2 linked regions of the Ketobacter alkanivorans genome follow. The protein of the gene in region 2 interacts with the protein of the main gene of each other region in a pairwise test. Links are inferred from orthologs where the notes say so. Each region holds a gene or a part of one and is shown on either strand. Other genes may lie near its edges.

Region 1 (3,229 bases), 2.5 Mb from region 2 along the record:
CTCCATGGCGCACCGAGCCCGATTCGGCGCGATCCCCCAGGGCGAGCCCCAGTGCATCAATCATGATGGATTTACCGGCCCCGGTTTCTCCGGTGATCACCGTGAGTTTGTTGGGGATGTGTAGATCCAGCTGTTCGACAATGGCGAAGTTGCTTATGGTGATGTGTGTGAGCATGATTGGACGTGTTCGCGCCTGTTTGATCCGGGTGAGTGACCCATATTAGAGAAAATGGCGGCTTGTCGCCATCGGGAAAGCCGCGCTAGAATCAAAAAATGTTGCTGCAATTCAATCATATGACAGGACCTTGATGCGAGCCAAAATAGACCGTGCGGAAGAGGTGCTGAAAGCGCTGGTTGAGCGCTACATTCAGGATGGCGAGCCAGTGGGCTCAAAAGCCATTGCGCAGGCTATGGTCAACTCCGCCAGCCCCGCCACAATCCGTAATGTAATGGCCCAGCTGGAGCAGCGGGGGCTGATCCATTCTCCCCATACTTCTGCCGGGCGGGTGCCCACGCAGTTGGGGTACCGCATGTTTGTGGATACTCTGCTGACGGTGTCATCGCCGGGGGCTGATAACGTTGATCAGGTGAAAAAGCGCCTGTTGCCGGACAAAACGCCACAGGAATTAATGGAGGAGGCGTCTGAAGTCCTGTCCGATCTTACCTCCATGGCGGGCATTGTTATGGTGCCCAAGAGTGATCGCTCCAGCTTGCGACAGGTGGAGTTTCTGCCGCTGGAGGGCAATCGGGTGCTGGTGATTCTGGTGCTCAATGACCGCGAGGTGCAGAACCGCATCATTACCACCAGCCACCGCTACAGCGAATCGGAGCTGCAGGAGGCAGCCAACTATCTGAATCAGCACTTTATTGGTAATGCGCTGGGGCGGATTCGCGACAGTTTGCTGTGCTCCATGCAGGATGACAAAGTCCGCATGGATTCGTTGATGCAGACAGTGATTGAGGTGGCATCCCAGAGTTTTCAAAGCCCCAATGAATCGGAATGTGTGGTGTCTGGCCAGTCGAATCTGCTGGGTATGGTGGATCATCAGGGGGTTGATCGCCTGCGGGATCTGTTTGATGCCTTCCAGCGCAAACGGGATCTGCTGGATCTTATGGATCATTGTGTTAAAGCAGACGGTGTGCAGATCTTCATCGGGCAGGAGTCCGGCTACCATATGCTGGATGAATGCAGTCTGGTGTCCTCTACTTATGGCACCGAGGATGAGGTGCTGGGAGTGCTGGCGGTGATCGGCCCTACCCGTATGCCCTACCAGAAAGTTATCCCCATGGTTGATTTGACTGCAAAAATTCTCAGTGCGGCCTTGAAGCCTGCCAATTAATCCCCATATAGCTCTCAAATTTTTACGACTATCTGGCTCTGTCTGGCAGGGCTTAAGGTAAGTTTTTGTTTTATTTGGAGAATTCTTTATGTCCAATGATGAAGCGACGCGCCCCCAGGAACCCCAGGAAGAAGAGCAAATCCAGGCAGCGGAGCCGGAAGCGGTAGAGCAGGCAGCGGATTCAGCTGAAGCCACTGAAAATTTGGAAGCGCCCACAGTCGAATCCCTGTTGGAAGAAGTTGCCGCGTTGCAGGCCAAAATCAATGATCAGTCTGAGTCGGTGTTGCGGGCTCAGGCCGAGATGCAGAACGTGCGCCGTCGTGCCGAGCGGGATGTGGAGAATGCTCACAAGTTCGCGCTGGACAAGTTTTCCTCGGATCTGTTGCCTGTGATCGACAGCCTGGAGCGAGCCCTGGATGCGGCAGATAACCTGGAGGACGAGGTGGTTAAGGGGATGCGCGACGGGGTCGAGCTGACTCTGAAGATGTTTGTGGACACCTTGAGTAAACACGGTGTAGAGCAGATCTGCCCAATGGGCGAGCCCTTCAATCCTGAGTTGCATCAGGCGATGTCCATGGTGCCTAACCCCGATATGGAGCCTAACTCCGTTATGGCAGTGATGCAGAAGGGTTATGTGCTGAAAGGTCGATTGGTGCGCCCCGCCATGGTGGTGGTGTCTAAAGCCGGTTGATCTGCGGGGTGAGCGGTTTGCAGCAGGAACATTGCAGAACCCTTGAAAAGATGGCGTCAGTCCCCATCTAGGTAACCAGACACAGGGTGAGGCTAATACAGCCAATCCCTCGAACACAGTAATTAAACAGTTTTTTAAACATTAAACGGGCTATAAGCCCGCACCGAGCGAATCAGCGGAGAGTTAAAATGGGTAAAATTATCGGCATCGACCTGGGTACAACCAACTCGTGCGTAGCGGTAATGGAAGGCGACAAGCCCAAGGTTATCGAGAACAGCGAAGGTGATCGTACCACCCCGTCCATCATTGCTTATAACGAAGATGGAGAAATCCTGGTGGGGCAATCCGCTAAGCGTCAGGCGGTAACCAACCCACATAACACCATGTACGCAGTGAAGCGTCTGATTGGTCGCAAGTTCACTGACGACGAGGTGCAGAAAGACCTCAAGCGCGCCCCATTCAAAATCATCAAGTCCGATAATGGTGATGCTTGGGTAGAAGCGCAGGGCAAGAAAATGGCGCCTCCTCAGGTGTCTGCGGAAATTCTGAAAAAGATGAAGAAAACCGCAGAAGACTATCTGGGCGAGCCAGTAACCGAGGCGGTAATCACTGTACCGGCCTACTTTAATGACAGCCAGCGTCAGGCCACTAAAGATGCCGGCCGCATCGCTGGTTTGGATGTCAAGCGTATCATCAACGAGCCTACCGCAGCGGCCCTGGCCTACGGTATGGATAAAAAACGTGGCGACTCCGTGGTAGCGGTTTACGATCTGGGTGGTGGTACGTTCGATATCTCCATCATCGAAATCGCTGAAGTGGACGGTGAGCACCAGTTTGAAGTGCTGGCCACCAACGGTGATACCCATCTGGGTGGTGAAGATTTTGATTTGCGCCTGATCGAGTATCTGGCCGATGAATTCAAGAAAGATTCCGGTATCGATCTGCACAACGATCCTTTGGCTCTGCAGCGTCTGAAAGAGTCTGCCGAGAAAGCCAAGATCGAACTGTCTTCCAGTCAGCAGACTGAAGTGAACCTGCCTTATATCACTGCCGATGCCTCTGGCCCGAAACACTTGAACATCAAGCTGACCCGCGCCAAGTTGGAATCACTGGTTGAGAAAATGGTGGTGGACTCGCTGAAGCCTTGTGCTACAGCATTGAAAGATGCCGGTTTGAAAGCGTCTGACATCAACGAGGT
Region 2 (3,307 bases):
CGACAATTGGAACTGGAGGTGCTCGCCCCCATCAGTCTGTTCTGCATCGAATACGGCCGCAAAGGGCTATTCAAGAGCCTGCCTGCGGACGCCATGATGGCCATGATCTGGGGGGCATTCGTCGGCTTGATGAAAGCTGGCAAATTGGGCTATGCCCGACTCAACCACAGCGTGCTGCGGCAGGCAGAGGAGGTGTGCTGGCAGATGCTGCTGAAATGAGCGCAGCCCACCCCACGCTATCGACTCACCACAACACAACTCGCAAACATAAAGAGGGACATCATGACCACAATAACCGCATCAACCATTTCCGATGATACTCTGCACCTGGATCAGCTATCGTCCATGCAGGTTGACGAGCTGGACTCGCTCTACCGCCAAGGCACCCTCCCCTCCAGCTTTAACACACTGAACGGCACTCCCAAAGGGCGCATGCTGGCCATTCGAACCCTGGATCAAACACCCCTGTTTGGCCCTATCAGCCTGCTGAGCAAAGCCAAAGTATTTCCATGGGAAGGCAAAAGCTTTAACGCCACCAGCGATTGCACTGGCACAGGCATCAACCGCATCAATCTGACCCTGCTAAAACAACAGTGGTTTCCCTTTAATACTCGCGTGGAGCCATCGGTAATCGACGGCAAGGACTGCATCTATCTGGATTATGACCTACCAGAAAACCCATGGTTTGTGCGCAAAATACGTGATGAGCTACGGGAGGTATCGCCAGGCTTGTTCCTTGGCCCTGCCATGTGGAAAACCGGAGATAACGAGGCAGCGCTGGTGCTGTGGTTTGCCATCGACACCACTCAGTAAGTAAACAGCAGGCAAAAAAAAGCCCCACTCAATTGAGCGGGGCTTTTTTATATCAGCGTATAAGCGCCGGGGGAATGATTACATCATGCCGCCCATGCCACCCATTCCGCCCATGCCGCCCATATCAGGCATGCCACCACCTGCACCTTCTTTCTCTGGCAGATCAGCAACCATTGCTTCGGTTGTGATCATCAAACCAGCGATAGAGGCAGCAGCTTGCAGCGCTGAACGGGTTACTTTGGCAGGGTCAAGAATACCCAACTCGATCATGTCACCGTACTCGCCAGTGGCAGCATCGTAACCGAAGTTGCCGGAGCCGCTTTTCACTTTGTCGACGACTACGGATGCTTCGGCACCAGCGTTAGACGCGATTTGGCGAATAGGGGCTTCCATAGCGCGCAGCGCCAATTGAATACCAGCGGTCTGATCTTCGTTAGCACCTTCCAGAGAGGAGATGTTGGACAGCGCGCGAACCAGCGCCACACCACCACCAGGAACCACACCTTCTTCAACCGCAGCACGGGTAGCGTGCAGAGCATCTTCAACGCGGGCTTTCTTCTCTTTCATTTCAACTTCAGAGCCAGCACCTACCTTGATTACGGCAACACCGCCAGCCAGTTTGGCTACGCGCTCTTGCAGTTTTTCTTTATCGTAATCGGAAGTGGCTTCTTCGATCTGCTGACGAATCTGCTTAACACGAGCCTGGATTTCAGCTTCAACACCGGCACCGTCCACTACAGTGGTGTTTTCTTTGGTGATGGAGATCTTCTTGGCAGTACCCAGATCATCCAGAGTAGCGCCTTCCAGAGACAGACCCACTTCTTCAGAAATCACAGTACCACCGGTCAGGATAGCGATATCCTGCAGCATGGCTTTACGACGATCGCCGAAACCAGGTGCTTTTACCGCAGCAATCTTCACGATACCGCGCATGTTGTTCACTACCAGAGTAGCCAGTGCTTCGCCTTCAACGTCTTCAGCGATGATCAGCAGAGGCTTGCCGGACTTGGCAACGGCTTCCAGGATCGGCAGCAGGTCACGAATGTTGGAGATTTTCTTATCAACCAGCAGGATGTATGGGCTTTCCAGCTCAACACTCATTTTTTCCTGGTTGTTGATGAAGTAAGGAGACAGGTAACCGCGATCGAACTGCATACCTTCCACTACGTCCAGTTCGTTTTCCAGACCACTGCCTTCTTCAACAGTGATAACGCCTTCTTTGCCCACTTTTTCCATCGCTTCAGCGATGATGGTGCCCACAGACGTGTCGCTGTTGGCAGAGATGGTGCCTACCTGAGCGATGGCTTTTGAATCTTCACAAGGAATAGACATGCCTTGCAGTTCAGCAACGACCGCAGAAGTCGCTTTATCAATGCCACGCTTCAGATCCATTGGGTTCATGCCAGCAGCAACGGCACGCAGGCCTTCGCTAACAATGGCCTGAGCCAGAACAGTTGCAGTAGTGGTACCGTCACCGGCTGCATCATTGGCTTGGGAAGCAACTTCCTTAACCATTTGAGCGCCCATGTTTTCGAACTTGTCTTCCAGCTCGATTTCTTTCGCTACGGAAACACCGTCTTTGGTGATGGTGGGAGCACCGAAGGCTTTGTCCAACACAACGTTACGACCTTTGGGGCCCAGCGTTACCTTAACCGCATCCGCCAGGATGTTGATGCCCTTAACCATTTTGACGCGGGCGGCGTCACCGAATTTAACTTCTTTAGCAGCCATGATTGTATCCTTTAGAATTCGTTAGTTTCTTCAATGAGTGAAATGTGGCGGAGGCTTAGCCTTCCAGAACACCAAAGATTTCGTTTTCGCCCATGATCAACAGCTCTTCACCGTCGATTTTTACGGTGCTACCGGCGTATTGACCGAAGATAACTTTGTCACCAGCTTTTACATCCAGAGGGCGAACTTCGCCAGTCTCTGATACTCGACCAGGACCCACAGCCAGCACTTCGCCTTGAGAAGGCTTTTCAGTGGCGGAACCGGGCAGAACGATACCACCTGCGCTTTTAGTTTCCTCTTCAACACGACGAATCACGACGCGATCATGTAAAGGACGGATATTCATGAGTTTTTTATCTCCCAATTAACCTTGATGTTGGCCAAGTAGCTAGCCAGGTTGATACAACGATTAGAGCGATACCAGTTATTAGCACTCTCAATCCAAGAGTGCTAATAATAGTGCCGCGAAAACTTCCGTCAAGAGCTCAGATTACCTTTCCGGGCACATTGTCGGCGATGCCCCATAACTGGGGCTGCGAAGAGTGATTTCAAGGGGCTGATCGAACTTTTTTTATAAAAATCAGTGAATACTGGTGAAGAAAGCAGCAGTTTTTAAGGGGTTTCGTCTTTTTTCTCCACTTCGCCTTCGATTACGAAATGGCCTTGACGATCTTCGTAGACGGTCGGCCGCTGCTGATCTGAATCCGGTTGAGTCGCTCCAGGGCCGTAGCTGCCACGCTGATAAACCCAGACATTGCCCTGG

The links. Proteins that work in one complex are often made in the same cells at the same time.
Region 1: the proteins of groL (region 2) and grpE interact in binary tests that used the Escherichia coli proteins (3 or more experiments, as listed by UniProt). The link is inferred for Ketobacter alkanivorans from one-to-one orthologs.

The regions. Positions count from the first base shown.
Region 1 is NZ_CP022684.1:1,610,269-1,613,497, reverse strand. The notes cover bases 255-3,229. They hold grpE (nucleotide exchange factor GrpE), read left to right. Parts: upstream 255-1,428; coding sequence 1,429-2,031; downstream 2,032-3,229. Other genes in these bases: dnaK (molecular chaperone DnaK), read left to right, coding at 2,184-3,229; hrcA (heat-inducible transcriptional repressor HrcA), read left to right, coding at 309-1,340. Outside these bases: DNA repair protein RecN, read right to left, coding at 1-175. UniProt on the Escherichia coli protein: Participates actively in the response to hyperosmotic and heat shock by preventing the aggregation of stress-denatured proteins, in association with DnaK and GrpE. It is the nucleotide exchange factor for DnaK and may function as a thermosensor.
Region 2 is NZ_CP022684.1:4,116,941-4,120,247, reverse strand. What follows is about bases 219-3,051. They hold groL (chaperonin GroEL), read right to left. Parts: upstream 2,545-3,051; coding sequence 892-2,544; downstream 219-891. Other genes in these bases: Kalk_RS17675 (co-chaperone GroES), read right to left, coding at 2,600-2,890; Kalk_RS17685 (hypothetical protein), read left to right, coding at 283-813; Kalk_RS17690 (TetR/AcrR family transcriptional regulator), read left to right, coding at 219-219. Also shown: more of Kalk_RS17690, read left to right, coding at 1-218; Kalk_RS17670 (FxsA family protein), read right to left, coding at 3,157-3,307.